Regions from separate parts of the Brenneria sp. L4-2C genome, predicted to be linked through region 4. Evidence: predicted binding sites of a transcription regulator. Region 4 holds the regulator's gene; each other region holds the start of a gene.
What was found. The regulator PurR, encoded in region 4, represses purine synthesis genes. The targets are predictions, from matches to a motif close to CANGCAAACGTTTGCNTG.

Region 1: a site for PurR is predicted at 4,112-4,129, ahead of rbsD (D-ribose pyranase). Genes of this name have one in related genera too.
Region 2: a site for PurR is predicted at 2,032-2,049, ahead of serA (phosphoglycerate dehydrogenase). Genes of this name have one in related genera too.
Region 3: a site for PurR is predicted at 7,114-7,131, ahead of carA (glutamine-hydrolyzing carbamoyl-phosphate synthase small subunit). Genes of this name have one in related genera too.

The regions. Positions count from the first base shown of each region.
Region 1 covers NZ_JBEIAC010000022.1:2,239-10,342, forward strand. Annotated here, with positions in the region: gene rbsK (ribokinase) at 1-203, opposite strand, end outside; gene rbsB (ribose ABC transporter substrate-binding protein RbsB) at 270-1,166, opposite strand; gene rbsC (ribose ABC transporter permease) at 1,192-2,160, opposite strand; gene rbsA (ribose ABC transporter ATP-binding protein RbsA) at 2,168-3,673, opposite strand; gene rbsD (D-ribose pyranase) at 3,681-4,100, opposite strand; gene ABRZ26_RS21470 (YgiW/YdeI family stress tolerance OB fold protein) at 4,343-4,747, opposite strand; gene qseB (quorum sensing response regulator transcription factor QseB) at 4,972-5,634, shown strand; gene qseC (quorum sensing histidine kinase QseC) at 5,631-6,980, shown strand; gene kup (low affinity potassium transporter Kup) at 7,047-8,104, opposite strand, start outside.
Region 2 covers NZ_JBEIAC010000008.1:165,946-174,049, forward strand. Annotated here, with positions in the region: gene ABRZ26_RS13800 (zinc-binding alcohol dehydrogenase family protein) at 1-674, shown strand, start outside; gene serA (phosphoglycerate dehydrogenase) at 717-1,949, opposite strand; gene rpiA (ribose-5-phosphate isomerase RpiA) at 2,250-2,906, opposite strand; gene ABRZ26_RS13815 (LysR family transcriptional regulator ArgP) at 3,177-4,070, shown strand; gene ABRZ26_RS13820 (oxidative stress defense protein) at 4,071-4,796, opposite strand; gene argO (arginine exporter ArgO) at 4,950-5,564, opposite strand; gene ABRZ26_RS13830 (hypothetical protein) at 5,717-6,331, opposite strand; gene mscS (small-conductance mechanosensitive channel MscS) at 6,494-7,348, opposite strand; gene fbaA (class II fructose-bisphosphate aldolase) at 7,480-8,104, opposite strand, start outside.
Region 3 covers NZ_JBEIAC010000008.1:124,544-132,647, forward strand. Annotated here, with positions in the region: gene ABRZ26_RS13625 (threonine/serine exporter family protein) at 1-485, opposite strand, end outside; gene ABRZ26_RS13630 (LysE family translocator) at 649-1,263, shown strand; gene ABRZ26_RS13635 (SDR family oxidoreductase) at 1,301-2,233, opposite strand; gene carB (carbamoyl-phosphate synthase large subunit) at 2,501-5,728, opposite strand; gene carA (glutamine-hydrolyzing carbamoyl-phosphate synthase small subunit) at 5,743-6,891, opposite strand; gene dapB (4-hydroxy-tetrahydrodipicolinate reductase) at 7,326-8,104, opposite strand, start outside.
Region 4 covers NZ_JBEIAC010000001.1:12,058-20,161, reverse strand. Annotated here, with positions in the region: gene gloA (lactoylglutathione lyase) at 107-514, shown strand; gene rnt (ribonuclease T) at 695-1,366, shown strand; gene ABRZ26_RS00120 (Grx4 family monothiol glutaredoxin) at 1,447-1,797, opposite strand; gene ABRZ26_RS00115 (C40 family peptidase) at 2,145-2,993, shown strand; gene cydH (cytochrome bd-I oxidase subunit CydH) at 3,086-3,175, opposite strand; gene purR (HTH-type transcriptional repressor PurR) at 3,552-4,583, shown strand; gene cfa (cyclopropane fatty acyl phospholipid synthase) at 4,934-6,094, shown strand; gene ABRZ26_RS00095 (riboflavin synthase subunit alpha) at 6,150-6,785, opposite strand; gene ABRZ26_RS00090 (MATE family efflux transporter) at 7,218-8,104, shown strand, end outside.

The sequences.
Region 1 (8,104 bases), on a different contig from region 4:
ATATCGTCATCGCCAAGGCAGGCGATAAAAGAAATATCCGCGCCGCTACGGCCGGCCGCCACCGCCTGATTCGCCCCTTTACCGCCAAACGCGACGCGATATTGCTTACCGATCACCGTTTCCCCGGGAGAAGGGAATTGCGCCAGATTAAGAATATGATCAGCATTTATACTGCCCAGAACCACCAGCTTACCCGTTTTCATCATGCTGAATCCCGATATGTTTATCATGCGCCGTCGTTAATTCGGCGGCGCTCGCCCCGCAGTTATTTACTTCGATTCTTTTGTTACCAGCGTCAGATCAACCGGAATAACGGCCTGTACTTTTTCGCCTTTCAGCGTTTTATCCGCGGTTTCAACGCCAATCACCCCAATCTGCTCAGGACGTTGCGCAACCGTTGCCGCCAGTTTGCCGGACTCAACGGCTTTCACGCCGTCCTCGGTGCCGTCAAATCCGACCACCAGCACATCGGTTTTACCTGCGGTTTGCAACGCCCGCAGCGCGCCGAGCGCCATTTCGTCATTCTGAGCAAACACCGCCTGCACATTGGGATGCGCCGTCAACAGGTTCTGCATAACGTTCAACCCCTTAGTGCGATCGAAGTCGGCCGGCTGACTGGCCAGAACGGCGAATTTATTATTTTCGGCCGATTGCATAAAGCCCGCGCCGCGCTCACGCGCCGCGGAGGTGCCGGCAATCCCTTCCAACTGAATGATTTTGGCGCCTTCACCCACTTTTTTCGCAATAAAATCGCCCGCGCTCTTACCGCCAAAGGCGTTATCGGACGCAACGTGACTGACGACCTCGCCACTGTTGGCCACGCGATCAAGCGTAATGACCGGAATTTTCGCCTGATTGGCCAGTTTAATCGCATTACCTACCGCATCGGAATCCGTCGGATTAATCAATAACACCTTGGCGCCGCGCACCGTCAGATCCTGAACATTAGCCAGCTCTTTCGCCGGATTATTCTGGGAATCCAGCACCACCAGTTGATATCCCAGTTTATCGGCCTCTTTTTGCGCTCCGTCTTTCATTGACACAAAGAACGGATTATTCAATGTCGATACCACCAGAGCAATCGTATCTTTGGCTAATGCATTCGTACTGACCGCCGCACTCAGCGCAACGGCAGAAACCAGAGTCGCCAGTTTTTTCATATTCATAGCTCAATTCCTGTGTGAATAAGGGTTATTTACCGCTTTTGTTATCTACCAAAACCGCCAGTAAAATGACGACAGCCTTGACGATCATCTGGTAGTAAGAGGAAACGCCTAATAAATTCAGTCCGTTGTTAAGAAATCCGAGGATCAGCGCGCCAATCAGCGTGCCGACGATCCGACCTTTACCGCCGGCCAGGCTCGTTCCGCCCAGCACCACCGCGGCGATGGCGTCCAGTTCATAGCCCGTTCCGGCGGTAGGCTGAGCCGACGATAAACGCGCCACTTCGATAATTCCCGCCAGGGCGGACAGCAGCCCGCACAGGGAATAGACGATGATTTTGATTTTATCCACGCTGATGCCCGACAGCCGGGTAGCGGCCTCATTGCCGCCAAGCGCATAGATGTAACGGCCTAACCGGGTGTGATGCAGCATGTACCAGGCCGCGGCAAAAACGATGGCCATAATCCAGATCGGCGTGGGGATACCTAACGGGCGGCCAATGCCAAACCAGCCAAAGGTATCGGCGGCCTCGGAAAAACCGGTATTGACCGGGCTGCCGTTGGTATAAACCATGGTGACGCCGCGCAGCAGCAGCATCATCACCAGCGTGGCGATGAACGCCTGAACCTTTCCTTTCGATACGATGACGCCCGTGCCGGCGCCGATCGCCGCACCTAACGCCAGCGCTCCGACGACCGCGAACAGCGCATTAACCTCAAGACCGACAATCGACGCGGCGACTGCGCCGGTCAACGCCAGTAAAGAGCCGACGGAAAGATCGATGCCTGAGGTGAGAATAACCAGCGTCATTCCCACCGCCATAATGGCATTCACCGAGGTTTGCTGGAGAATATTGAACAAATTGTTCAGGGTGAAAAAATTAGGGCTCATGGCGGAAACCACGGCAATAAGGATCAGCAAAGCAATCAGCGATTTTTGCTCTAACAGCCACTCTTTGCTGAACCAGCGTTTTGCCGTGATGGATTGGGTACTCATATCTGACTTACTCCTGCTCTACGCCGTATCGCTTACCAACGGCCGCGGCCATCAGCGCTTCCTGGGTTGCCTGCTCTGTCGAAAACTCGCCGCTTAAACGACCTTCATGCATGACAATAACGCGGTCGCTCATCCCCAATACTTCGGGCATTTCGGACGACACCAAAATGATGCTCAGTCCTTCTTGTTTGAACTGATTGATTAATTGATAGATCTCTTTCTTCGCCCCCACATCGACCCCGCGCGTCGGCTCATCCAGGATCAACACATTCGGACGAGTCATTAAACCGCGAGCGATGGCGACTTTTTGCTGATTGCCGCCGGACAGCAGCCCGATAGGCTGCTCCATTGACGGCGTTTTAATATTGAATAAGCGGATAAAATCGCTGACGGCCAGTTGCTCTTCGGGATGTTTGATTTGTCCGCCGCGACGACTGAAATAACGCAACGCGGTTAACGACATGTTCTCTTTAACCGACATGCCTAATATCAGCCCGTCACGTTTTCGGTCTTCGGAAATATAAACAATGCCGTTCGCCAGGCCATCCTGCGGCGTACGGGCCGCCACTTCCCGGCCATCCAGCTCTACATAGCCGCCGGTGCGCGGCAGCGCGCCATAGAGAAGCTTCATTAATTCGGTGCGCCCGGCGCCCATTAAGCCCGCCACGCCAAGAATTTCGCCTTTGCGCACGCTAAAGCTGACATCATCGACGCCCGGCCCGGAAAGGTTTTTCACCAGCAGGCGAACCGCTCCCGGCGCCTGATTCAGTCGAGGGTATTGTTCTTCAAGCTTGCGTCCCACCATCATTTCGATGAGCCGTTCTTCCTGCAACTCGCCGACCGGACGTTCACCGATAAACTGACCGTCGCGGAATACGGTGACGTCGTCGCATATTTCGAAAATTTCTTTCAGACGATGGGAAATATAAACAATGCCGCGCCCCTGAGCCTGTAGCTCTTTAATTACGCTGAATAACGACGCGGTTTCGGTATCGGTCAGGGCATCGGTAGGCTCATCCATAATGATGACTTTCGATTCAAAGCTCAGCACCTTGGCGATCTCCACCATTTGCTGATCGCCAATGGACAGGTCGCCCACGGCGCGTCGACTGTCGTAACGCAGATTCAGGCGTTTGAGAAGTTTATCCGCTTCCTGGTACATCTTTTTCCAGTCAATGCGGCCAAAGCGGTTGGTAAATTCACGGCCGAGGAAAATGTTTTCCGCGATAGTAAGCTGAGGAATCAGGTTAAGTTCCTGATGAATAATGCCAATCCCGGCTTCCTGCGAAGACCTGGGGCCGTTGAAGTCCACTTCCTTTCCCAGAAAATGTACGCTGCCGGCATCTTTGCTGTAGATACCGGTCAGCACTTTCATCATGGTGGACTTGCCGGCGCCATTTTCTCCCACCAGCGCCATCACCTTCCCCGGATAGACGTTTAATGCCGCGCCGGAAAGCGCCTTAACGCCGGGAAACGATTTGTTAATGCCTTGAAGTTGCAATAAAGGTTGCATTGAAGCCTCAGAACGTTACGCCGGCGCAAAGGATGACATTGGCATAGGGGGAACATTCCCCGCTGCGAATGACGGCCCGACTTTTTCCGCTTTGGATTTTAAAATCTTCATGGCTGACATAATGCAATTCAATTAAGTTTCCCTGGTGTCGCTCAAGTTGTTTTAACTGTTCAAGTAACGCGTTGTGGAGTCGCGGATTTTTTTCGACCATCTCTTTTGCAAGAATCGCGGCCTCAACCTGCATCTCGCTGGTGACGACCGCCACGACCTGCAAAAACGCGGGAACGTTGTGCGTCAACGCCAGATCGACACGAACTGTCGTATCAGGAATCGGCAAGCCCGCATCACAAATAACAACCCGATCGGTATGTCCCAAACGGGAAATTACGGAAGAAATATCAGCATTCAGCAATACGGCTTTTTTCATTTTTCACTCCACAGCGAAACGTTTCGCTGATGGTTATTTTAGGAAGAGAGCCTCAAGGAAGGCAAAGAGGAAATAACAAAAATGTGATCGTTATCGAAACGTTTCGTTAGCGGAATGGTAAAACGGCGAATGGCGGAGGGTTACATCAAATGAAAAGGCTTGGCTAAATATCACGGAAAACTGGGGATAAGGGAGCCCATCCCCAGTCTTCCGATCCTTAAACGATGGGCATCAGCGTTCGCTTACTGAATTTTCTTTACCTGTTTGACATCCAGCTCGGCCGAATTGAAGCCCTTATCGAGCTCGCCTTGCAGTTCAACCTTGTCCTGCGGCGTGATGGTTTGTCCGTTCCAGTATTTATCATCGATTTCAACCGTGATGGTGCCGGTATCATCGCGGAACAGATAATCCTCATCGCCGACGCGCTGCTCGATGTTGCCTCGCAACGTCACCCAGCTGTCGTCTTTCAGATCTTTCGCTTTCGCGACCGTGGTTACACTGCCGTTAGGGCCTGAAAACCCGCCCTGGGCAGGCTGATGTTGCGCCGTTTTAGCATTCGGATCCAGAAATCCGCCGCCGCTCTGGGCGGCGAAAACCGGCGCGGAACATAACGCAGCGATAGCGAATACAGCGGCTGTCTTTTTCATAGTATCGTTTCCTCATTTCTCGCTTGTCGTCGTGCAGTAAAACTGCGCGTTGTTTGTCTGACGCGACGAGTAAAACAAAATGTTCTTAACAGAATCTTAAGGATAGTTCAGTTTCTCTTATATTTATCAATCCTGTGGATCGCCGCCCGTTTATGGCTTTTTCGGTTGTCAATCCGGCGCGTTAAACCGTATAACATCACCCTATGCAAATAGGGTGGGCGGTGATGAGAATACTGTTGATAGAAGACGATCGTCTGATTGGCGACGGCATCAAGGCCGGACTGATTAAGCTGGGCTTTAGCGTCGACTGGTTTATGCAGGGCAACGCCGGACGGAGCGCGCTGCAAGCCGCGCCCTATGACGCGGTGATCCTTGATTTGAGTCTGCCGGAAATAGACGGGCTGGATATCCTGCGCCAGTGGCGTCAGTCCGGACACGATGAGCCGGTATTGATCCTCACCGCGCGGGACGCGCTGGAACAGCGCGTTACCGGCCTGCAATCGGGCGCCGACGACTATCTGTGCAAGCCTTTTGCCCTGGCGGAGGTCGCCGCGCGCTTGCAGGCGTTAATCCGCCGCCGGCACGGTCAATTACAGCCCACGCTGACCCACGGCGCGGTATCCCTTGAACCGGGTTCCCGCACCGTTACCTGCAATAATCAACCGGTGGCGCTTAAATCCCGCGAGCTGGCGCTGCTTGAGCTGTTCTTAATGAATCCCCAACGGGTGCTGACTCGTTCGCAGTTGGAAGAAAAGCTCTACGGATGGGACGACGACGTTTCCAGCAACGCCGTGGAAGTGCATATTCACCACCTGCGCAAAAAACTGGGCGGCGAATTTATCCGCACGGTACACGGCGTCGGCTATATTCTGGGGGCGGCGCCATGACGCGCCTCAGCCTGCGTTTACGCCTGATCGCCGGTTTTGTCCTGCTGACGCTGCTTTGCTGGGGCGCCGCCGGGATCCTGTCGTGGCATCAAACCCGCGAGCATATCAACGAGCTGTTCGATACCCAGCAGATGCTGTTCGCCAAGCGGCTGGCTACCATGCATCCGGATGAAATCGTGGTGGATTCTCCCGCCCTGCCGAAAACCAAGAGTCTGGCGCGCGAAAGGCGCGGGGAACAGGAGGACGACGCGCTGGCTTTCGCCATTTTTACCCGCGACGGGCGAATGGCGCTGAATGACGGCGAGAACGGCAAAGATTTTATCTTCGACTACACGCAAAACGGCTTCACCAACGGCAAGCTGCGCGATGATAACGACCGCTGGCGCATGGTATGGCTGGCGACGGCGGATAATCGTTATGTGGTGGTGGTCGGCCAGGAGTGGGAGTACCGTCAGGATATGGCGCTGGGGCTCGTCAAGACCAACCTCCTGCCCTGGCTGTTTGCCCTGCCGGTTATGTTGCTGTTGATGTTCTGGCTGGTTTCCCGCGAACTGTCGCCGCTAAAACGCCTTGCCACGCAGCTTCGCCGGCGTCCGCCGGAAGATGACGCTCCGCTGGATACCCATGCCGTTCCGCAGGAAGTGCGCCCGCTGGTGAATGAACTGAATAGCCTGTTCGTGCGCATCGGCGAGATGCTGCTGCGCGAGCGCCGCTTTACCGCGGACGCCGCGCATGAATTACGCAGCCCGCTGGCCGCGCTGAAGGTACAGACGGAATTGGCGCAGTTGGCGCACGATGACGAACCCGTGCGTCGCCATGCGCTGAATAATCTGGACGAGGGAATCGATCGCGCCACGCGGCTGGTGGATCAGTTGTTAACGCTGTCGCGGCTTGACTCGGAATCGTTCGCCGATGGGCAGCAGCCGGTGGAACTTCAGGCGTTGCTGCAACAAATGGTTATCGACCATTACCATAAAGCGCAAGCGGCAGGCATTGAACTGAAGCTGGAAGTCCCGAAAGCGTCTATTATCCGCCAGGGACACCCGCTGCTGTTGACGCTGCTGATCCGCAATCTGCTTGATAACGCCATTCGCTACAGCCACCAGGGCGGAACGGTAACGCTGACGCTCACGACGCAAAGTATTCTGGTTAACGATGAGGGGCCAGGCATCGACGATGCGATATTGGCGCGGGTCGGCGAGCGCTTTTTTCGTCCTCCGGGACAGGAGAAGTCCGGCAGCGGTTTGGGATTATCCATTGTAAAAAATATCGCCCGTCTGCATGGCATGCAGGTTCATCTGATCAACCGCCCGCAAGGCGGCCTGACGGCGTCGGTGAGCTGGTAAAAGCCGGGCAACACGGGGATGGACGTTCCCGCCCCCGTTTTCCCGACATCGCCGCAATGAATCAGGCTAAATTTCCACCTGAATACCCAGTTCAATCAGCCGGTTAGGCGGAATTTCGAATTGATCGGCCGCTCGCAGCGCATTACGGCTAAGCATCATAAACAGCTTGCCGCGTAATCGCAGATACCAGGGACGTTTCCCCATCGTCAGCGACTCGTTGGACATAAAAAATGAGGTTTCCAGCATTTCGCAGGTTAATCCATCCAGCCAACAGCGATGAAACACCTCTTCCACGTTCGGCGTTTCGCGCCAGCCATAGTTGGCGACAACGCGCCAGAATGTCGGCGAAAGCTGCTCCACCGCAACCCGACGCGCATTCAGCACATAAGGCGCATCTTCGGTTTTCATGGTCAGCAGTACCACCCGCTCATGCAATATCTTGTTATGTTTAAGATTATGCAGCAACGCAAACGGAATGACGTGCGTGGCGCGCGACAGATAAACCGCCGTACCCGGCACTTTCAACGGGGGACTTTTCTCCAGCGAAGCGATCATGGCATCCAGTGAATTGCCATGTTCATTCAGGCGACGCAATAGTCTGAAACGCTCGCTTTTCCAGGTCGTCATGATGATGAACATCACCATCCCCAGCGTCAGCGGCAGCCAGCCGCCGGAGAAAATTTTCATCACGTTGGCCAAAAACATCGGTACATCAATAAGCAGTAATCCAATCAGCAATACCCATACCAGATAGCGATGCCAGTGCCAGTTATGTATTGCCACGGTGCAGGACAGGATACTGGTCAGCACCATGGTGCCGGTTACCGCGATGCCATACGCCGCCGCCAGATTGCTCGAATGCTCGAAGCTGATAATCACGATCACGACGGCAACGTATAACAGCCAGTTAATCGCCGGGATATAAATCTGTCCGGACTCCATGTCGGAAGTATGAACAATGCGCATGGGCGGAAGATACCCCAGGCGCACCGCCTGACGAGTCAGTGAAAATACGCCTGAAATGACCGCCTGAGAGGCGATAATCGTCGCCAGGGTCGCCAGAACCAATAAGGGAATCAAGGCCCAGTTGGGCGCCAACAGAAAGAAGGGGTTTTTTATCGCTT
Region 2 (8,104 bases), on a different contig from region 4:
CGCGCAAACCCGCATCGCTAGACTGGCCGGCGGCGGCGGCGTTGCCGCTTACCGCGCTGACCGCCTGGGAAGGATTATTTGAACATTTGAAAATCCAGCAGGCCGATAGCGAGAAAACGTTGCTGATTATCGGCGGGGCCGGCGGCGTAGGCTCGCTGGCGATTTCACTTGCCGCCTTGCGCAGTCCGGTAAAAATTATCGCCACCGCATCGCAGCCTGATTCGGCGGCATGGTGCCGACAACGCGGCGCTCATCTGGTCGTCGACTATCGGCATCTGGTCGAGGAACTTGGAAAAGAGGGCATCGAACAGGTGGATTATATTTTCTGTCTGAATGATACCGATGGACACTGGCCGTCAATCGGCAAGCTGATCGCGCCGCTGGGGCATATTTGCACTATCGTGGAAAATCAACATCCGCTCGATCAAAATGACCTGAAGCTCAAAAGCGCGGCTCTGCACTGGGAGTTTATGTTTACCCGCAGCATGTTCTCTACTCCTGACATCGGCCGGCAGGGAAAAATTCTGCATGAGGTCGCGCAGTTGGTCGACGCGGGAAAATTACCGGGAACGTTAAGCGAAACCTTGCACGGACTCAGCGTCGAAACGCTGCGACAGGCGCATGATAAAGTGCTGGGAGGCCATATGCGCGGCAAGGTGGTTATTGCCTTCTGACCGGAAAGAAAACGCCAGCCCCTGACGGGGCTGGATGACAACTTAGTACAACAGACGGGCACGGATTGTGCCGGGGATCGCCTTCATCAGTTGCAGCGCCGTATGCGCGCCGTCGGTTTCAACGTCGATCACCACATAGCCGATTTCCGGCGTCGTTTGCAGATACTGGGCGGCGATGTTAATGCCCTGCTCAGCAAAGATCTGGTTAATCTTGGTGATAATGCCCGGGCGGTTTTCATGAATGTGCAGCAGGCGGCTGGCACGTTCGCTATGAGTCGGCAGAGAAACTTCAGGGAAGTTGACCGCAGACAGCGTTGAACCGTTATCCGAGTATTTAGCCAGTTTTCCGGCGACTTCATCACCGATGTTTTCCTGCGCTTCTTGCGTTGAACCACCGATATGCGGCGTCAGAAGCACATTGTCGAATTCGCATAGCGGCGACTGGAAAGGCTCGCCATTGGACGCGGGCTCTTTGGGGAAAACGTCGATCGCCGCGCCGACGATATGCTTGCTGGACAATGCATCGCACAGCGCGGGAATATCAACCACCGTACCGCGAGAGGCGTTAATCAGAATAGAGCCCGGCTTCATCAGCGCCATTTCTTCAGCGCCCATCATATTCTGGGTACTGTCGGTTTCCGGCACATGCAGACTGACCACGTCGCTCATGTTCAACAAATCTGAAAGATGGCGAACCTGCTGAGCATTCCCCAGCGGCAACTTACTTTCGATATCGTAGAAGTAAACATGCATCCCTACGCTTTCAGCCAGAATACCCAACTGGGTACCGATATGACCATAGCCGATGATACCCAGCTTCTTGCCGCGGGCTTCAAAAGAACCCACCGCCAGTTTGTTCCAGACGCCGCGGTGCGCTTTGGCATTCGCAGCCGGAATACCGCGCAGCATAAGCAGCATTTCACCGAGCACCATTTCGGCTACGGAACGCGTATTGGAAAACGGCGCATTGAATACCGGGATACCGCGTTTTGTCGCGGACGGTAATTCAACCTGATTCGTACCGATACAAAAACAGCCGACCGCAATCAATTTTTCAGCGGCGGCAAAAACTTCTTCCGTCAGGTGCGTACGAGAACGGATACCAACGAAATGCGCATCCCGGATGGAGGCTTTTAACGCTTCCGGATCCAATGCGCCTTTATGGTATTCAATATTGGTGTAGCCAGCGGCACGCAGATTATCCAACGCGCTCTGATGCACACCCTCGACCAACAGAAACTTAATTTTATCTTTTTCTAATGATACCTTTGCCATTTCCCGACCTTATTTTCAGACTTCAGATGCGGCAGTTTGCTAAACAGCCGCTGTCCAACATAACAAAAATTACGCAGTCAGCAATACAAACGATTGCCTCATCGACATCGCATATTGAATCTGCACTTAAAATTCCTGGCAAAAAATGTTGCTAAATAGCGTCATCGCCATATTGACGACAAATAAAATAAGAAAAAGTGATATTAAGTACCAAAAATGAGCCGTTAGCCGTAACAGTCTTTTTTATATAAAAATTTTTCAGTCGCAGCCGTCCGCCCGCGCCACAGGCGATGACAAAGGTTACTTAATCGTCTTCACGCCTTCAGCCGTACCCACCAGCGCGACATCCGCCCCACGGTTGGCGAACAGACCCACGGTCACCACGCCGGCAATACCATTGATATGATTCTCCATGGCTATCGCATCCATGATATTCAGGTTGTGGACATCAAGAATAATGTTGCCGTTATCGGTTATCACGCCCTGCCGATATTCCGGCTGTCCGCCCATTTTCGCCAGCTCGCGGGCAACGTAAGACCTGGCCATCGGGATAACCTCAACCGGCAGAGGAAACCGACCCAAAATATCGACCTGTTTTGACGCATCAACAATGCAGATAAACCGGCGGGCGATGGCGGCAATGATTTTCTCACGGGTCAGCGCGGCGCCGCCGCCCTTTATCATTTGCATATGACCGTTGATTTCATCGGCGCCGTCAACGTAAACATCCAGTGAATCGACTTCGTTGCAGTCAAAAACCGGGATACCCAGGCTTTTCAGTTTCGCCGTCGAGGCGTCGGAACTGGATACCGCGCCCTGAATCTGATGTTTTATCGACCCCAGCGCATCGATAAAATGAGCGGCTGTCGAGCCCGTTCCGACGCCAACAATAGTGTCAGGGCGAACATAATCAAGCGCCGCCCAGCCAACGGCTTTTTTCAGTTCATCTTGTGTCATAGTCTGTTTCAGGCCCGTAGAGACGAAAATACGAAAAATGTGGAGGGCATTATATACCCAATAGGCGCCAAGATGCAGCCGGACCGCAGTCGAGCGCCGCCTTGCGCGCTCCGCCGACGACCGGACAATCCGCCGGAAGCCGAGCCGCTGGCGGCCTGCCGCCGCTCGCCGCCATGCACAAAAAATCGGGAAATAAGATTTCTGCATGGTAAAGCAAAAAAATGTGGCATAGTGAAAAAAACTGACTTCATTCAGAGGATTTTTACTTTCATGAAACGCCCGGACTATCGAACGCTTCAGGCTCTGGATGCCGTAATCCGTGAGCGGGGCTTTGAACGCGCAGCGCAGAAATTATGCATTACTCAATCAGCCGTATCCCAGCGCATCAAACAGTTGGAAAACCTGTTCGGTCAGCCATTATTAGTCAGAACAATCCCGCCCCGCCCCACCGAGCAAGGCCAAAAACTGCTGGCGTTATTACATCAGGTTGAACTGATGGAAGAGGAGTGGTTAGGCAATGAAAGCAGCAGCGATATTCCACTGCTGCTTTCATTGGCGGTTAACGCCGACAGCCTGGCGACCTGGCTGCTGCCGGCCCTGCAACCGGTGCTGGCGGATTCGCCCATCCGCCTGAATCTACAGGTGGAAGACGAAACCCGGACGCAGGAAAGATTGCGCCGCGGCGAAGTCGTGGGAGCCGTGAGTATCCAGCCTCAGCCGTTGCCGAGTTGTCTGGTTGATAAACTGGGGGCGCTGGACTACCTGTTCGTTGCTTCACCGGCCTTTGCGGCCCGCTATTTCCCCAACGGCGTGACGCGTTCCGCCCTTCTTCGCGCCCCCGCCGTGGCGTTCGATCATCTCGATGATATGCATCAGGCTTTCTTGCAGCAGAACTTCGATTTATCGCCCGGCAGCGTGCCGTGTCACATCGTGAACTCGTCGGAAGCCTTCGTGCAGTTGGCCCGACAGGGAACCACCTGTTGCATGATCCCGCATCTGCAAATCGAGAGAGAGTTAGCCAGCAATGAGTTGATTGATCTGACGCCGGGACTGTTTCAGCGCCGGATGCTGTATTGGCACCGTTTCGCGCCGGAAAGCCGCATGATGAGAAAGGTGACTGATGCCCTGTTGGCGTACGGGCATCAGGTACTTCGGCAGTCCTAATCAGGGATTGTGTCGCAGTTCGAACACCACATCGACCTGGTCGTCAAAGTGAATGGTTTGCTGCTCATAAGTCTGAGCGGCTTCACTTTGCACCGCTACGTCAGCCGTTTTAAACATCCGGGCCATGGGTACCGGCTGGTAGTTGGTGACGTGATAACGAATGCTGTAAATAGGCCCCAGGGTGGAGTTGAAACCCTTCGCCAGAGATTGAGCCTGACTGGTTGCCTGCTCAATCGCTTTTTGCCGAACCTTGTCACGGTAGACCTCGGGGTTGGCGACGCCCAGGTCAACGGTGCGAATCTCATTCAATCCTGACTTCAGCGCCCCGTCAAGCAACTCATTGAGCTTATCCAACTGGCGGAGCGTCACTTCAACCTGACGCACGGCTCGATACCCTTTCAGCACCGATCCGCCGGTTTTCAGGTAATCATATTCAGGCTGAGTGCGTAAGTTAGCCGCATTGATATCTTTTTTCTCAATCCCATTTTTACTCAGAAAATCAAAATATTGGGCGACGCGGGCATCAACCTGTTTTTTCGCGTCGGCCGCATCTTTGGAAGAGACGCTGACTTCAATCGCCAAACGCGCCATATCAGGCGAGGCGTCAACGCTGGCGGTACCCGAGGTCACGATATGCGGACCATCCGGTAATTCCGCCGCCTGTCCGAGCATCGGTAAGGTACTTAACCCCACCAGCGCCGCTAATGTGAGGACTCTTAGCTTCACAATGACTCCTTTATGTATGTTTTGTCGCTGAGACGGTCGCAGACCGCCCTACTGCCGCTTCGTTGCCCGTATCGGCCATGCCGGGTAACATAACGTATTGCCAACACAACAAAATATAGGTGAATTTCCGAAACCTGTGTAAAGCAATGTCATTTATTGCCAGCCATGACGAGCCAGCTGTAGCGCAATCCCCCACATCACCGTACCGACAAACAGGTTAATCACCCGTTGCGCGCGCGGCGTATTCAACCACGGCGATAGCCAGGCGGCCAGCGACGCCAGGGCGAAGAACCATAAAAACGATGCGGTGATCGACCCCAACGCAAACCAACCGCGTCCCCGATCGGCGAATTGACTCCCCAGACTGCCCAGCACGACGAAGGTATCCAGATAGACGTGCGGATTAAGCCAGGTAACCGCCAGCATCGTGACAATAATGCGCCAGCGACTCTGCTTCAGCACCTCGGTCCTGACCATGGTCAAATCTTTACTGAATACCGTCTTAAACGCCCCCCAGCCATACCACAGCAGGAAAGCCACGCCGCTCCAGGTCACCAGCCCCAGCAGCAATGAGGACTGGCTAAGCAACGTGCTGCCGCCGAAGATCCCGGCGCAAATCAACACCATGTCGCTCAGCGCGCACAACAGCGCGATCGTCAGGTGATATTGACGCCGAATGCCCTGATTCATCACAAAGGCATTTTGCGGCCCCAGCGGTAAGATCATCGCCGCGCCCAGGATAAAACCCTGTAAATACACCGCCCACATACCCACCTCTCAGAAAACAGGCTTATTAAGATGAGCGGCAGTTTATGGACGCTTGGTCATTAATGGAAATGGAAGTTTCTAATTGTACATTAGCGATATTAATATCGTTCGGCGACCTCGGACATGCGGACACAGACAGGCTGAGATTACGATCAGGAATAGCAGACGGAGGAAACCCGCTTTTCCCTTTTCTGGAGGTAGAAGGCGACGAAAAACAGCGAAAACATGAAAGGCAACTCATAGAGTTCTTCCATCAAATCCTTGTATTGCACGTCATACAAAAACAGAAAAGACAACAGGCGATGATGTTCGATAGTGTCGGCAATCAGAAAATAAACCACCACCAAGCCCGCATCCCAGACCGGTATCGTTTCCGTGCGAAAACGCCGGACAATTTCACGCCGGATGGCGGGGTGCAGCAACATCAGCACGGTAATCGCTATCAGCACGACAGATATCGCGCGGAAATAGATCCGCGGCACGTCGGGCAGATAAATCCGCCCCCAGTCGACCCCGCGGCCGAACAGCAGGATCCACCAACTGATGCTCCATAACCAGAAAATGCGCCTCTCCTTATCACAGCGAAGCGGTTTGATATAAAACCAGGTAAAGATAGCGCCGAACAGCAGGAAACAAGACTGAAACAGCTCAATGTTATCCACGCTATTCGGGCTGAATGCGAGGAAATGCGGCCCGATGTAAGGCAGGAAGAGAGCAAAAATAAAAACGGCGACTGTATGCGGATACAGCGTACGATCTGGTTTCATTGTCAATATCAGAAAAAAATAAGGTAGGAGCAAGATAAAACAAACGAAGAGAAAAAATTTCACCTTTCAGGCGATAACCCGCAGTATCTTGATGGATATGGAATTTTTCAGCATGGCACGCTATCCGGGAATAGCCGCATTCCCGGATAAGTCAGAATAAAATCAGTGAGTTTCCCGCCGATCGGCATTATACAGATGAACATCCATCTGCGGGTAAGGGATGCCGATGCGATTTTCGTCCAGCACCCGTTTGAAACTTTCCAGCAGATCCCAATAAACCGCCTGCGCATCGCCGTTGGCGGTCCACACCCATACCACAAAGTTCAGGGATGACGCCGCCATTTCATTCAGGCGGATAGTGACGCCCTTATCATGTTGAATACGGGTATCGGCCGCGACAATATCGCCCAGCAGCTTTTTAACCACGTCGATATCCGCGTCATAGGCCACGCCGACGATAATTTCGGTACGACGATCGGGCTCGCGCGAGCTATTGATGATATTACCGGCAATGATTTTGCCATTCGGCACCACGATGATTTTGCCGTCAGTCGTGCGCAAAGTGGTGGAAAAAATCTGCACCTGGGTAACCGTGCCGGCGATACCGCCCAAATCTACCGACTCGCCAATACGAAAAGGCCGGAAGGTCACCAGCAACACGCCTGCCGCAAAGTTCGCCAGCGAGCCTTGCAGGGCCAAACCAACAGCCAAACCCGCCGCACCCAGTACGGCGATAACCGATGCCGTTTGTACGCCTACGCGGCTCAATACGGCAATCAGCGTAAACGCGATGATGCCGTATCGCACCAGCGCGGCCAGAAAATCGGCCACCGTTGAATCAATCGAGCGGCTCACCAACACTTTATTCAGCGTGCCGGACACCACACGGGCGACAAGCAGACCGACAGCCAGAATCACTAACGCGGCGACGATATTAACCGCATACTGCAACAATATATCCTGATGATTGACCAGCCAACCGGTCGCCTGCTCCACACCAACATTCAATTCTTCCATATAATGACTCCTGATTCTTACGCGCGCTGACCGCGCATTGTTTTCACACCAAAAACCGCAGTCTGCGGCGAAAGCTATATAAAATTAAGGCTCCCGTGGGAGCCTTAGCGATAAACCTTTAAGAATCTTAGTTAAAGAACATCGATAGCGTTCAGTTCTTTAAAGGCTTTTTCTAAACGAGCGACCATGGTGCCCTGCGCGGCACGCAGCCATGCACGCGGATCGTAGTATTTCTTGTTCGGTTTGTCGGCGCCTTCCGGGTTGCCCAGTTGGCTTTGCAGATACCCTTCGTTTTTCTTGTAGTACTGCAAAATACCTTCCCAGGTCGCCCATTGGGTATCGGTGTCGATGTTCATCTTGATAACACCGTAACCAACCGCTTCTTCAATTTCAGCAGCGGTAGAACCGGAACCGCCGTGGAAGACGAAGTTCAGGCTATTGTGCGGCAGGTTGTATTTTTCAGAGACATAATCCTGAGAGTTACGCAGGATTTTCGGCGTCAGCTGTACGTTACCTGGTTTGTAAACGCCGTGAACGTTACCGAAAGAAGCCGCGATAGTGAAACGCGGGCTGATTGCATTCAGTTTTTCATAGGCGTAAGCCACATCTTCCGGCTGAGTATACAGCGCGGAGTTATCCAGATGGCTGTTGTCCACGCCATCTTCTTCACCACCGGTGCAACCCAGTTCGATTTCCAGCGTCATACCCAGTTTCGCCATGCGAGTCAGGTATTTGCTACAAATTTCAATGTTTTCT
Region 3 (8,104 bases), on a different contig from region 4:
CCGGTCAAAATCTGCCGGACATACATGGCCAGTCCGCTGGCAATCAGCGTCACCAGGAAGGCATCCCACCCGCCGCCATTCAAGCGGCTAAAGCAGCCGCAGGAGAGCGCCACGACCGTCACCATCAGCCAGCGCGGATAGCGCAGGGGTTTGATATGGGCTAAACGTTTTTCCACGCCTGCCACATCCAGCAAGTTATGCTCGGCCATAATCACCACATGCTGCACTTCGGTCACCACATGCATATTGATGCCGCGATCGATATTATTGCGCGTGGTGGTCAGGCAATGCCCCTGCATTATCGTGGTGAGCACGATGGCATTGGCCGAGATGGAACTCTCAACGCTATCAACCCCCAATGCCACGCCAAGACGGGAAGATAACTTTTCCACAACCATACTTTCCGCGCCATGCTGTAGCAGCAACAGCGCGCACTGAATACACAACCGGGTAATATCCCTTTGCTGTGTTATATCACTGACCATGTTTTTATCCCGATTCTACGCACGGAAGAATAACCCTGAAGAAGGCAAGGCAACTTGTTAACATATTGCAGGCCAATAGCCAATATTGGTGATGCTAAATAATGACGACGGCGCTATCATTCTAACCGTTTTATCTTGCTATTTTCGCCACCTGGAACACATCATGCTCGAAACATCGCTATTTGTCGCCACCATTGCCACGCTGGGCATGCTTTCTCCCGGCCCTGATTTCTTTCTGGTCATCAAGAATTCGGTTCGCTATCCGCGCATCGCCGCGCTGATGACGTCGTGCGGCGTGATTTGCGGGGTGGCGACGCATATGGCGTACTGCGTAGCGGGACTGGCGGTGGTCATCACCACGACGCCATGGCTGTTTAATCTGCTGAAATACGCCGGCGCCGCTTATCTGATCTGGGTGGGGATTCAGGCGCTGTTGTCCCGCGGCGCAAGTAAAATGAACCTTGCGCATTTATCGCCGCAGCGCGTCAGTCTGAAAAAAGCGTTTTTGCAGGGTTATTTGTGCAATCTGCTGAATCCGAAAGCGACGTTGTTCTTTCTTGCCGTCTTCACTCAGGTGCTCAGCGTCGATTCCGGCGTCGGCGAGAAACTCTGGTATGCGATGATCATCTGGGGACTGTCGGTTATCTGGTGGCCGCTGCTGGTGGTGCTGTTCCAAAGCGGGCCGGTGCGTCATGCGTTGGAAAAGGCGCATAAGCTGGTGGATAAACTGCTGGGGACGGTGTTGGTTGCGCTCGGCATCAAGGTGGCGCTGGGTTAACCTGGTTAAGGCCCGCCGAGCGGGCCGTTTATATGGCTCAGAGCGTCCCTGTCCCGCCATCGGAGCACCATACCTGTCCTGAGGTATAGCTGCTTTCGGCCGAGGCCAGCGTCACATACAGCGGCGCGATTTCCACCGGCTGACCGGGGCGGCCCAACGGGCTATCGCCGCCAAACTCCCTTAGTTTATCCTGCGGCTGGCCGCCGCTCGGCTGTAAAGCCGTCCAATAAGGCCCCGGCGCCACCGCGTTGACGCGAATGCCCTTTTGCCCCAGCTGTTTAGCCAACGCTTTAGTGAAAGCGACGTTACAGGCTTTGGTCTGCGCGTAATCCAGCAGGATCGGACTGGGGATAAACGCCTGCACGGACGAGGTGTTAATGATGACGGAGCCGGCCTGCAAATGCGCCAGCGCGGCCTTTGTGATCCAGAACGGCGCATACACATTGGTTTTAAAGGTCGCGTCAAAATCTTCCGTGCTCAGCGTCTCAATGGACTCATTAAATTGCTGACGTCCGGCATTATTCACCAGAATATCCAGCCCGCCCAGTTTTTCAACGGCTTCCTTGACCAGACGCTGGCAGAACTCCTCCGTGCGGATGTCGCCGGGGATGGCGACCGCGGTACGCCCTTCGGCGCGGATCAGCTCAATCACTTCCTGCGCATCGGATTCCTCTTCCGGCAGATAGTTAATCGCCACGTCCGCGCCTTCTCTGGCGTAAGCAATGGCGACAGCGCGTCCAATCCCAGAATCCCCGCCGGTGACCAACGCTTTACGGCCATTCAGCCGCCCGCTGCCCTGATAGCTTTTTTCGCCGTGATCGGGGAGCGGTTTCATTTTACCGGCTAGCCCCGGCGCCTGTTGCGGCTGATGCTCAAAAGGGGGCCGTGGATAAGCCGTCAATGGATCGTTGATGGCTTTTGGCAATCGCGTTTCTTTGGTTACAGGTTGGTTCTTTTCATTAAAACTCATGGTCGCCTCTTATTGCTGAACAACATTTACGGCATAAAAATTCAAACAACATAATAAGTGTAGACGATTATCTGGCATTCATCAGGGAAGGCGGGAAAAGACGAAAAGGGAAATGAGATTATGCAGCAGGAAAAACGAATCAACGCGGCAAGCGGCGTGATGACATCGGCGCGCGGCTTCGCGCCTTATTTCATTTTCCGGTCCCGGAAAAACACAGCCGGCGTTTGTGAATCACAAACGCCGGCTGAAACGGTTAACGCCGTACGATCAACGGCCTTTAATCAAGGCGTGCATCTCCTGCACCGAGGTGACTTTTTCCGTCGGATCGGCATTTAACGACATCGCCGTGGCGAACCCGCCGTTCATGGTCGTATCGTAATGCACCTTGTATTGCAATGCGCTACGGCGGATCAGCTTGGAGTCCTCAATCGCCTGACGCCCCGCCGTGGTGTTGACAATATAGGTATACTCGCCGTTTTTGATACGATCCTGAATGTGCGGACGCCCTTCATGCACCTTGTTCACCAGACGCGGATTGATTCCCGCCTCGCCCAGCTCGATAGCCGTGCCGTGCGTCGCATCCAGCTCAAAGCCATGTTTCAGCAACTTGGCCGCCAAGTCCACCACGCGGGCCTTATCGCCTTCACGCACCGACAACAGCGCCCGGCCGGATTTCTTCATCTGTGAATTACTGCCCAGCATCGCTTTGGAGAACGCCTCGGCAAAAGTCCGGCCCACGCCCATCACTTCACCGGTTGAACGCATTTCCGGCCCCAGAATCGGGTCGACGCCGGGGAACTTGTTGAACGGCAGCACGACTTCTTTCACCGAATAGTAGGGCGGGATCACTTCCTGCGTCACCCCCTGCTGCTCCAGCGATTGCCCCACCATCACGCGGGCAGCCACTTTCGCCAGCGGTACGCCGGTCGCTTTGGAGACGAACGGCACGGTACGCGCCGCACGCGGGTTGACCTCAATCAGGTAGACTTCATTGCTCTTCACCGCGAACTGCACGTTCATCAGACCGCGAACGCACAGCTCAAACGCCAGCTTCTCTACCTGCCGGCGCATCACGTCCTGAATCTCTTTGCTCAGCGTATAGGCCGGCAAAGAACAGGCCGAGTCGCCGGAGTGAACGCCGGCCTGCTCGATGTGTTCCATGATGCCGCCAATCAGCACCCGCTCGCCATCGCAGATGGCATCAACGTCGACTTCAATGGCATCGTCGAGGAAATGGTCCAGCAGCACCGGCGCGTCGTTGGAAACCACGACGGCATTCTGGAAGTAACGACGCAGGTCAATCTCGTCGTAGACGATTTCCATCGCCCGGCCGCCGAGCACATAGGAAGGACGCACCACCAGCGGATAGCCGATGTCGCGCGCTTTTTCCACCGCCTGCTCGATCGCCGTCACGGTGGCGTTGGCCGGTTGCTTCAGTCCCAGACGGTTAACCGCCTGCTGGAAACGTTCGCGGTCTTCCGCGCGGTCAATGGCATCCGGGCTGGTGCCGATGACCGGCACCCCGGCCGCTTCCAGCGCACGCGCCAGCTTCAGCGGCGTCTGCCCGCCGTATTGCACGATAACGCCCTTCGGCTGCTCGATACGCACGATTTCCAGCACGTCTTCCAGCGTAACCGGTTCAAAGTACAAACGGTCGGAGGTGTCATAGTCGGTCGAAACGGTTTCAGGGTTGCAGTTCACCATGATGGTTTCATAACCGTCTTCGCGCAGCGCCAGCGAGGCATGAACGCAGCAGTAGTCGAACTCGATGCCCTGACCGATACGGTTTGGCCCGCCGCCCAGCACCATGATTTTATCCCGATCCTGATTCGGGTTGGCTTCGCACTCATCCTCATAGGTGGAGTACATATAGGCGGTGTCGGTGGCGAATTCCGCCGCGCAGGTATCTACGCGCTTGTAAACCGGGTGCAGGTCGAACTTATCGCGCAGTTTGCGGATTTCGCTTTCCGCCACGCCGGCCAACGTCGCCAGACGCGCATCGGCAAAACCCTTGCGCTTGAGCAGACGCAGGAACGCCGCATCCAGCGCGGTCACGCCTTTTTCCGCCACCTGTTCTTCCAGACGCACCAGCTCTTCAATTTGCACCAGGAACCAGCGGTCGATGTTGGTCAGATTAAAGACGCCGTCGACGGACATGCCGGCGCGAAACGCATCGGCGATATACCAAACCCGATCGGCGCCCGCATCTTTCAGTTCGCGGCGGATTGTGGTCAATGCCTGCGGATCGTCCAGATCCACCTGCGGATCGAACCCGGTCGCGCCGACTTCCAGACCGCGCAGCGCTTTCTGTAGCGACTCCTGCTGCGTACGGCCGATCGCCATCACTTCGCCTACGGATTTCATCTGCGTGGTCAAACGGTTATTGGCGCCCGCAAATTTTTCAAAGTTAAAACGCGGGATCTTCGTGACGACATAATCAATGGAAGGCTCGAACGATGCCGGCGTACGTCCGCCGGTAATGTCGTTCATCAGTTCATCCAGCGTATAGCCGACGGCCAGTTTGGCGGCGATTTTCGCAATCGGGAAACCGGTCGCTTTGGACGCCAGCGCGGAAGAACGGGAAACGCGCGGGTTCATCTCGATAACGATCAGACGGCCATTTTTCGGGTTTACCGCGAACTGCACGTTCGAACCGCCGGTTTCCACGCCGATTTCACGCAGTACCGCCATCGAGGCGTTACGCATGATTTGGTACTCTTTATCGGTCAGGGTTTGCGCCGGCGCGACGGTTATCGAATCACCGGTGTGGATCCCCATGGCGTCAAAGTTTTCTATCGAGCAGACGATGATGCAGTTGTCGCTTTTATCGCGCACCACTTCCATTTCATACTCTTTCCAGCCAATCAGCGATTCGTCAATCAGCAGCTCTTTGGTGGGAGAGAGATCCAGACCGCGCTCGCAGATTTCTTCAAACTCTTCGCGGTTATAGGCAATCCCGCCGCCGGTGCCGCCCATGGTAAAGGACGGACGGATAATACAGGGGAAACCGACATCGGCGGCGACGGCCAGCGCCTCTTCCATATTATGCGCGATGCCGGAACGCGCGGTATCCAGACCGATTTTCTTCATCGCCACGTCAAAGCGGCGGCGATCTTCGGCCTTATCAATGGCGTCGGCGGTGGCGCCGATCATGGTGACGCCGAATTCAGCCAGCACGCCCTGACGCTCCAGCTCCAGCGCGCAGTTCAACGCCGTCTGACCGCCCATGGTCGGCAATACCGCATCCGGACGCTCTTTTTCGATTATTTTGCGCACCACTTCCCAATGAATCGGCTCGATATAGGTGGCGTCGGCCATTTCCGGGTCGGTCATGATGGTGGCCGGGTTCGAGTTCACCAGAATGACGCGGTACCCCTCTTCGCGCAGCGCTTTGCACGCCTGCGCGCCGGAGTAGTCAAACTCACAGGCCTGGCCGATAACAATCGGGCCGGCGCCCAGAATCAGGATGCTTTTAATATCTGTACGTTTTGGCATTTTCTCGCTCCTGATTATTTCGCTGAAGAACGGTAAGTCTTGATCAATTCAATAAAGTGGTCGAAAAACGGCGCCGCATCGTGCGGGCCGGGGCTGGCTTCCGGGTGTCCCTGAAAACTGAACGCCGCTTTGTCGGTGCGGTGAATCCCCTGCACCGTGTGGTCGAACAGCGATTTGTGCGTCACCCGCAGAGTGGCGGGCAGATCGTTTTCATCCACCGCAAAACCGTGGTTCTGAGCGGTGATCATCACGCGATTATTATCCAGATCTTTTACCGGATGATTGCCGCCGTGGTGGCCAAGCTTCATTTTGACCGTCTTCGCCCCGCTCGCCAGCGCCAGCAACTGGTGGCCGAGGCAGATGCCGAATACCGGGATATCGGTGTCCAGAAAGGCTTTAATCGCCCGAATGGCGTAGTCGCAAGGCTGCGGGTCGCCCGGACCGTTCGACAGGAAGATGCCGTCCGGATCCAGTTTCAACACTTCCTCCGCCGGGGTCTGCGCCGGCACCACCGTCAGTCGGCAGCCTCTGTCCACCAACAGGCGCAGAATGTTGCGCTTGACGCCATAGTCGTAGGCCACCACATGGTACGGCAGTTCGCTTTCCTGCGTATCGGCGGGCAAATCGCCTTCCAATGTCCAGCTCCCCTGCAACCAGCGATAGCTCTCCGTTGTCGTGACCTCTTTCGCCAGATCCATCCCCTTCAGCCCAGGGAAAGCCTGCGCTTTTTCCAGCGCGAGCTCGGCATTCGGCTCGTCGCCCGCGATGATGCAGCCGTTCTGAGCGCCTTTCTCCCGCAGCAGGCGGGTCAGTTTGCGGGTATCGATATCGGCGATGGCGACAACGTTATTGCGCTTCAGGTACTCCGACAGGCTTTCTTCACTGCGGTAGTTGCTGGCGATCAACGGCAGGTCGCGGATTACCAGACCTTGAGCCTGGATGGATGGAGATTCTTCATCGGTTTTGTTGGCGCCGACATTACCGATATGGGGATAAGTGAGAGTGACGATCTGGCGGGAATAGGATGGATCAGTAAGGATTTCTTGATATCCGGTCATCGACGTATTGAAGACCACTTCCCCCACTGCCGTCCCTTCAGCCCCGATGGCCCGACCATGGAATTGGGTTCCGTCTTCCAGAACCAATAGCGCTGACTTAATCAAAACACCCTCCAAGGAATAAAAAATCATGTTATTTGCATATTAATTCAGATTAATCGATCTAAATCAACGCAAAAACCACCTTCAAGGTAAATTTTTGGCAAATTGGGCGCATTTTAATGACGGCCGGCTGAATTGTCCACTTCAACCGCACTTTTTCTCTTCTTTTACTGCTTTACACCTTAAAACCTCTCCCTCGCCCTTAAAAAGGGATGTTAACTAGGGAAAGAAAACGGTTGCCAACTCATGTGACTGAAAAAAAGCGCAACAATCAACCAACACGGACAATTTCATGCTTTCCGTGCGCGCAATCGGCCTGAAAAAACAAGAAAACACACAAAAATAACAGACTAAACAAAAAAACAACGATAAAATAAAAAAATACAAGTAGAGACATATAATCGCTACTTGTATCAATACATTAAAAAAATATTTTTTTATAAATCTTCCAATCCGAGCACATCTTTCATATCAAAAAGGCCGCTTTTCTTATCCTTCAACCATATTGCAGCACGAACCGCGCCATTTGCAAAGGTCATGCGGCTGGAAGCCTTGTGGGTAATCTCTACCCGCTCGCCGATATCCGCAAACATGGCGGTATGTTCGCCGACGATATCACCGGCCCGCACGGTCGCAAAACCAATGCTTTGCGGATCGCGCTCTCCGGTATGCCCTTCCCGCGCGTAAACGGCGCAGGTTTTCAGGTCCCGCCCCAGCGCGCCGGCGATTGCTTCGCCCATCGCCAGCGCCGTTCCTGAAGGCGCATCCACTTTATGGCGATGGTGAGCCTCGATAATTTCGATATCGGTGTAATCCCCCATGACTTTGGCGGCTTTCTCCAACAGTTTCAGCATGACATTCACACCGACGCTGAAATTCGCGGCGAAAACAATACCGATATCTTGTGCGGCGTCGCGAATCGCGGCCTTTCCCTGATCATCAAAGCCGGTGGTGCCGATGACCAGGGATTTGCGGTGCTGACGGCAAAATGCCAGGTGAGTCAGGGTACCTTCAGGACGGGTAAAATCGATAAGCACGTCAAATTCATCACGAACGGCATCCAGGCTATCGCTCACCGTCACGCCGGATTTGCCCAGCCCCGCCAGTTCGCCGGCATCAGCGCCCAGCAGCGACGAACCCTGGCGTTCCAACGCCGCGCCCAGTACGGCGCCTTCAATTTGCGCAACCGCTTGAATCAGCTGACGTCCCATGCGGC
Region 4 (8,104 bases):
GCCAATAACTTGGACTCGCTATAAGCGCAACGTTATAATTACATTCTGACAGATTTTTTCACCCGGTTTGCAGTCAACCACAGTAGCCAATGAGGAAATTGAAATTATGCGCTTACTTCACACCATGCTGCGTGTTGGTAATTTACAACGCTCTATCGATTTTTATACCAACGTATTGGGTATGCGTCTGCTGCGTACCAGCGAAAATACCGAATATAAATATACGCTGGCTTTCGTCGGTTATACCGAAGAAAGCGAAGGCGCCGTCATAGAATTAACTTATAACTGGGGAGTGGAGAGTTACGATTTAGGCAACGCCTATGGCCATATCGCGCTGGCCGTGGAGGATGTCGCCGCAACCTGCGAGAGCATTCGCCAGGCGGGCGGCAACGTGACCCGCGAGGCAGGGCCGGTAAAAGGCGGCACCACCATCATTGCATTCGTTGAGGATCCGGATGGTTATAAAATCGAACTGATTGAAAAATCACAGTCCGGTCAGGGGCTTGGTCATTAATGTGCTTCGGGCGGCCTGATTGATGCCGTTAGCGCAAAGATCAGGAGAAAAACGGTGAGAGATTCCACCGCGGCGCCTCTCACCGCGGATGCGGGAAGCGGCGGCTTTTCTCCGCTTACTGCATCTCCCGCCAAAATTTGCCATAATACGCGCTGCATTTTGCTAAAGATTAAGAGACTAATGGCTGATAAAAATGACCTGAACGCCCTGAGTGGTCGTTTCCGTGGGTTTTATCCGGTGGTGATAGATGTCGAGACCGCCGGGTTTAATGCTAAAACCGATGCCTTACTGGAAGTTGCGGCAATAACATTAAAAATGGACGCTGATGGTTGGTTACAGCCAGATGAAACTCTACATTTTCATATTGAGCCGTTCGAAGGCGCCATATTGGAGCCCGCCGCGCTGGCGTTTAACGGTATTGACCCCAGCAATCCGCTGCGCGGCGCGGTCAGCGAATACGAAGCGCTGCATGAAATTTTCAAAGTGGTGCGCAAGGGCTTAAAAGATCAGGGATGTAACCGCGCCATCATCGTGGCGCATAACGCGACGTTTGATCACAGCTTTATGATGGCCGCAGCCGAACGTTGCAGCCTGAAGCGCAATCCTTTCCATCCTTTCGCTACTTTCGATACCGCCGCGCTGAGTGGTCTGGTATTGGGCCAAACCGTGCTGGCCAAAGCCTGTATCACCGCGGGCATCGATTTTGACTCCAGTCAGGCGCACTCCGCGCTTTACGATACCAACCAGACGGCGCTGCTTTTTTGTGAGCTGGTCAACCGTTGGAAACGCATGGGCGGCTGGCCTATCGTTTTTAATGAAAATCAATTAGAGAAAACGTCCACCGCAGACTAAGCCGAACGCGCAAAAAAAGGGTGACTTTCGCCACCCTCTTTATTTCTCTTGCAGAAAACGGTTATCCGCTACGCGTCGGATTATTCCTGCCCTTCCTGCTGGGATTTGTATTTATCCGCCGTTTCTTTGATCAACTGCTGCAATTCGCCACGCTGATACATTTCAATAACGATATCACAGCCGCCGACCAATTCGCCGTCGACCCACAGTTGGGGGAATGTCGGCCAGTTGGCATATTTCGGCAGTTCGGCGCGGATATCCGGATTCTGTAGGATATCGACATAGGCAAAACGTTCGCCACAAGCAGACAACGCCTGTACCGCCTGAGCGGAAAATCCGCAGCTAGGCAATTTAGGTGAACCTTTCATATACAGCAGGATCGGGTTTTCAGCGATCTGGCGCTGAATTTTTTCAATTGTCGTTGTCGTCATTCTCTTGCTTCCTTAAACCTTTAGGATGGCTAACGTCATGTTCATTAACCACGAGCATCTATCAGATGAGCCACTACAGCGCCATCCACTCAATGATATTGTACCGATGGCGGCGACCACAAAAAAACGCCATTTTTTGTGTGGGTATGCCTTTACCCTATCACAACCGACAAATGATGAAACTCACAGTAGAAATCGATGACAAATCGAGCAGGACAAAAACCCCCATTAACTTTTTTTCACTATTCTGTTCGAATAAAGAGGCCGCGCCCACTTTTTTATCATGTGGTTTTCGGGAATACTGTGCGCACTCAGTGAGTTAATAACGATGAACGACCACGGCTATCATGCGCTTGTTTATTACCCTTTTTATCCTGTTTTTCAGTAACCTATTCCTGAATATCGCCCAGGCGGCGCCGCATACGCCGAATTTACCGTCACGAAAGGCCAACGTAAACATTGAGGACGATCACAAAAAAAATCCGCAGGCGAAGAAAAATAACCAGAAAGCGTCCGGCGCGGCAAAAGTAAAAAAAACCAAAACGGATAGCGGCAAAACAAACGCCGCCACGAAAAAAGTTAAAGTCATCCACCTCGCCAGGCACAAACAGGCGCCGACCCCATCGCGCACGAAAAGCGACACGCCGGCGTTAGTCAGGAAAAATCTCAAAAAATTGCATTTGGCAAATGAAGCCCGCTATGCCTCCTCGCGCGCCAAGGTAAAAGTTGGTGTAAATGGCGACGGAACGGAAAAAGCGTTAACGCTGAGCGAAGCGCACAAGAAACGTTACCAGCATGCCAAATTGACCGCGATGAATAAGCTGATGGATCAAGTGGGTAAACCCTATCATTGGGGCGGCGCATCGCCCTTTACCGGATTCGACTGTAGCGGATTGGTTTATTATGCCTACAAGGACGTGGTAAAAATCCCCATCCCCCGCACCGCCAATGAGATGTATCATTTGCGCGACGCGGCCCCGATCAAGAAAAGCGAACTGGAAAGCGGCGATTTGGTTTTCTTCCGTATCAATAACCGCGGCGCGGCCGACCATGTCGGCGTGTATGTGGGTAACGGGAAATTCATTCAGTCGCCGCGTACCGGTTCAGATATTCGCATCAGCAAACTGAGCGAAGATTACTGGCAGGATCATTATGTCGGCGCGCGTCGCGTCGTCACCCCGCAAACCATTCGCTAAGCCGCAACGACGAAACGATCAGAAGGAAATCGGGCGCGTTTTCCGTTGAAAACGCGCCCGATCGGATGGCGAAAACGAACGCTTGGTTTCAATTAATTCAATACGGCGGCAAAACTGAATACGACAACCAGCAACAGCGCCCCAACGGTGGCCAGCAGCGAAATCTTCAGGTCGGCATCCATCGGTATCTCCTTTGCGTATAAGAATTATCAGAAGAAAATATTGACCCTCTTTAGCGCCTTGCATTCAACATCGGGCTAAAGCGGCATCTTGTATAACAATAGCCGCTGTTGCCGGGTTTGCCCGAAAAAACTGAGGGCGGCGTATCACTAATAATATAAATTACTGCTTTCACTTTTCTGTCAAATCGGACAAAATTCGCTGTTTGACGACACGCCGCGTATTGGTCGAGAAAGTCCGCCTTGCCCCTTCAGGTATAACATTCGGCATTCTCCTTCTAAAATTCTGTTTTTTTATCTGGAAAGAGAACGTTAAACGCAGGCAAACGATTAACAATATATATACGACTGTAATGAGTCGGTTAGGAGTCACTTTTACATGGCAACGATCAAAGATGTGGCAAAGCGCGCAGGCGTTTCGACCACAACCGTATCGCATGTGATAAATAAAACACGTTTCGTCGCCGAAGAAACCAAAGCCGCCGTCAGGGCCGCCATCAAAGAATTACACTATTCGCCCAGCGCCGTGGCCCGCAGTCTTAAAGTGAATAATACAAGGACTATCGGTCTGTTGGCGACCTCCAGCGAAGCGCCCTACTTTGCGGAAATCATTGAAGCCGTTGAAAACGGTTGCTACGCCAAAGGCTATACGATGATTTTGTGTAATTCGCATAACGACATCGATAAACAGCGCGCCTACCTTTCCATGCTGGCGCAAAAGCGCGTCGACGGATTGCTGGTGATGTGCGCGGAATATCCGCCCGAACTCCTTGCCATGCTGGAAGACTATCGCAGTATTCCGATGGTGGTGATGGATTGGGGACAGGCTCACAGCGATTTTACCGACACCATTATTGATAACGCGTTTGAAGGCGGTTATATGGCGGGCCGTTATCTTATCGAACGCGGTCACCGGGAAATCGGCGCCATTCATGGCATTCTTGAGCGCAATACCGGCAGCGGACGCTATCTTGGCTTTTTAAAAGCGCTGCACGACGCCGATATTCAGATTCACGATGAATGGATCGTACGGGGCGACTTTGAACCCGAATCCGGCTATAAGGCGATGCACCAGATTCTGGCGCAGAAACATCGTCCCACGGCGGTTTTCTGCGGCGGGGATATTATGGCCATGGGCGCTATCTGCGCGGCGGACGAACTGGGGCTACACGTTCCCCAGGATATCTCGGTCATTGGCTACGACAATGTTCGTCATGCCCGTTTTTTCACCCCGGCGCTGACCACCATCCACCAGCCGAAAGAACGGTTGGGACAATCGGCCTTATCGATGCTTTTGGACCGAATTACCAGTAAGCGCGAAGACGCCCAGGTTATTGAGGTTCATCCTTCGCTGATAGAACGTCGTTCCGTCGCCGATGGCCCATTCCGCGATTACCGGCGTTATTCCTGAGCACCCACGCATTTATCTGCCGCTATACCCTCTAGCCGCTACGCTGCTTCAGCCAATTTATGCTTGTACCCTGGCTGAAGCAGTCCTAAACTGATCAGCAATTCGACGACAACAACCATATTAATCTCTTTATTCACTATCCTTATATAGTGTGAGCGCATATTGGATGTGCGCGTTTATTTTAAGGATGAGTGCCTCTACGTATTTGCGTACCGGCTTTTTCTCTTCATTTTCCTCTTGTTATTCAGAGGGTAGACGATGGGTGATACCCACCGATGCCGATAATGGGTAAAAAATTGTCTATGCTTTCCTTGCAGTTTTCACCGTGAGCGGCAAGGTAGGGAGAAATTATGAGTTCATCGTGTATAGAGGATGTAGAAGGACTGGAGAGCCATGGCAACTCCTGGTTTCAAATTGTGCGTGAAATGCTGGACATGGCCGATATCAAAATCAACGGCTCCCGCCCTTTTGATATAAAGATTAAAAATCCCGATTTTTTCAAACGCGTGTTGCGTGAAGGCTCATTAGGATTGGGTGAAAGCTACATGGACGGATGGTGGGAATGCGAACGGCTGGATATGTTCTTTCACCGCATATTACGCGCCGGTCTGGATAAAAAAGTCCCCCATCATATGAAAGACATTTTGCGCGTTGCCGCCGCAAGACTGATCAATCTGCAATCCAAAAGACGCGCCTGGATTGTCGGCAAAGAGCACTACGATTTGGGCAACGACCTGTTTTCGCTGATGCTGGATCCTTACATGCAATACTCCTGCGGCTACTGGAAACAGGCGACCACTCTGGAGCAGGCGCAGGAAGACAAGCTGCAAATGATCTGCGAAAAACTCCAGTTGCAACCAGGAATGAAGCTATTGGACATTGGCTGCGGTTGGGGCGGACTATCCGAATTCGCCGCACGTCGTTATGGCGTGTCCGTCATCGGCGTCACCATTTCCAAAGAACAGCAGAAACTGGCCCAGCAACGCTGTCAGGGTCTGGACGTCGAGATTTTATTACAGGACTATCGCGATTTGGATTTGCAATTCGATCGGGTGGTGTCCGTCGGCATGTTTGAACACGTGGGTCCCAAGAATTACAAGACCTATTTTCAGGTCGTTAATAAGAACCTTAAGTCCGACGGATTATTTTTACTGCACACCATCGGCGCGCAAAAAACCGACTCTAAAGTCGATCCCTGGATTGATAAATACATATTCCCCAACGGTTGCATTCCCTCCGTCCAGCATATCGCGCGCGCCAGCGAACCCTATATGGTGATGGAAGACTGGCACAATTTCGGCGCCGATTATGATCGCACGCTGATGGCCTGGTTCGAGCGTTTCCAGCAGCATTGGCCCGCGCTTGCCGACCGTTACTCCGCGCGTTTCCGCCGGATGTTCAGCTACTACCTGAATGCCTGCGCCGGCGCGTTCCGCGCGCGGGATATTCAGCTCTGGCAGGTACTTTTCAGTAAGGAAGGCGTTGAAGGCGGGATACGCGTTCCGCGTTAATCGTTTGGCCCTCGAACCGCCCGCGCAATACGCCGAGCGGTTTTTTGTTGAGCGCTTATTCTTCGCTGGACGGCTCGCTAACTCCTCGGTCGGCCAATACCCGTTCTACCGTATCCACCACGGCCTGAGTTTGCGGGTCGATTTCGATATTCACCCGCTGCCCCAGTTTCTTTTGTCCCAGCGTGGTGCGATTTAGCGTTTCGGGGATCAGATGAACGCAGAAACGGCTGCGGGTGACGTCACCGACTGTCAGACTGATGCCGTCAATGCCGATAAAACCTTTATGCAACACATACTTCATCAGCGACTCGTCCGCCAGGCGGAACCAGATCTGATGGTTGTTCTCCGACACCAGGATCTTCACCACTTCCGCCGTGCAGATGATATGACCCGACATAACGTGTCCGCCGATCTCGTCGCCAAACTTGGCCGCCCGCTCAAGGTTAACGCTGTCGCCTTCGGTAATATCGCCCAGGTTGGTCAACCGCAGCGTTTCCTTCATCAGGTCAAAACTAACGCGATCGCCATTGACCGACGTTACCGTCAGACAACAACCATTGTTGGCCACCGAAGCGCCAGGCACCAAGCCCGGCAATAACTCAGGCGGCAATTGAAGAACGTGTGTGCGAAAATTGACTTTTTCATCAATAGACACCACCGGCGCGGTGCCATGAACAATACCGGTAAACATACGGCTTGCCTCTCAAAGAATGCTGTAGATGAAATGAGTGCTAAGCGATACGGGTAACAACTCATTGCTGATTAATATTCACCCAATAGATTCAAGGTGCGGGCAGACGGCCATCGAACGAATGCCGAGACGCTTACGCAAATAAACGCCGCGGGTGAGCGAGAGCAGTCAATACACCGGCAACCTGAAAAACGGCGGGTATAAATGGCTATGATGCAGTTTGCCCCATATTAAGAGGAAAACCAAACCTGATTGCCGTCGCCGGTTCGCATTTAAACCATTCTTGAACCTTTGATTAATTTATTTTCCCGCAAGCTGATTTACTTCCGGCAAGCCGTTACAATGAGGCGCTTATTGCTATTCGTGATAGCAGCGCGTTTTTTATCCACGTTTAATCATCCCGCTAAGTTCGTCAATTCAAGGTAGGTGTTTGTGCAGAAGTATCTGTCAGAAGCGCGTAAATTATCAGCGCTCGCGATCCCTGTCATCATCGCGCAAGTGTCCCAGACCTCCATGGGGGTGGTTGATACCATCATGGCAGGCGCATACAGCGCAACGGATATGGCGGCCGTCGCCGTCGGCACGTCAATCTGGCTACCGGCCATTCTTTTCGGGCATGGTCTGTTGATTGCGCTTATTCCGGTTGTGGCGCAGTTAAATGGATCAGGCCGCCGAGACCGTATCGCACATCAAATTCGACAATCTTTCTTTCTGGCATTGATCGTTTCCGTGCTGACCATGCTGGCCCTCCATCAAGGGGAGCGGATTATCCGACTGATGAATGACGACTCGCCAGAGCTGGTGGAAAAAGCCGTCGGCTATCTGCAAGCGCTCCTTTGGGGCGTGCCAGGCTATCTTTTTTATCAGGTTTTACGCGGTCAAAACGAAGGGCTGTCAAAAACCCTGCCCGGCATGATCATTGGTTTCATCGGCTTAGTAATCAACATACCGATCAACTATATCCTGATTCACGGTAAATTCGGTATGCCGGAGCTGGGTGGGGTCGGCTGTGGCGTCGCTACCGCTTCCGTTTACTGGATCATGTTTCTGCTGATGGCGGCCTATAGCAAAAGAGCCGTCTGGCTGCGCGACATCAAGCTACAGCAGCCCGGATTCAAACCCGACTGGCCGGTGCTGAAACGGCTATTCACCCTGGGTTTGCCCATCGCTTTGGCGCTGCTGTTTGAAGTGACGCTATTTGCCGTGGTGGCGCTACTGGTGTTGCCGCTTGGCGTGGTTGATGTCGCCGGTCACCAGATTGCGCTCAACTTCAGCTCGCTGATGTTCGTGCTGCCGCTTTCTATTGGTATCGCGACCAC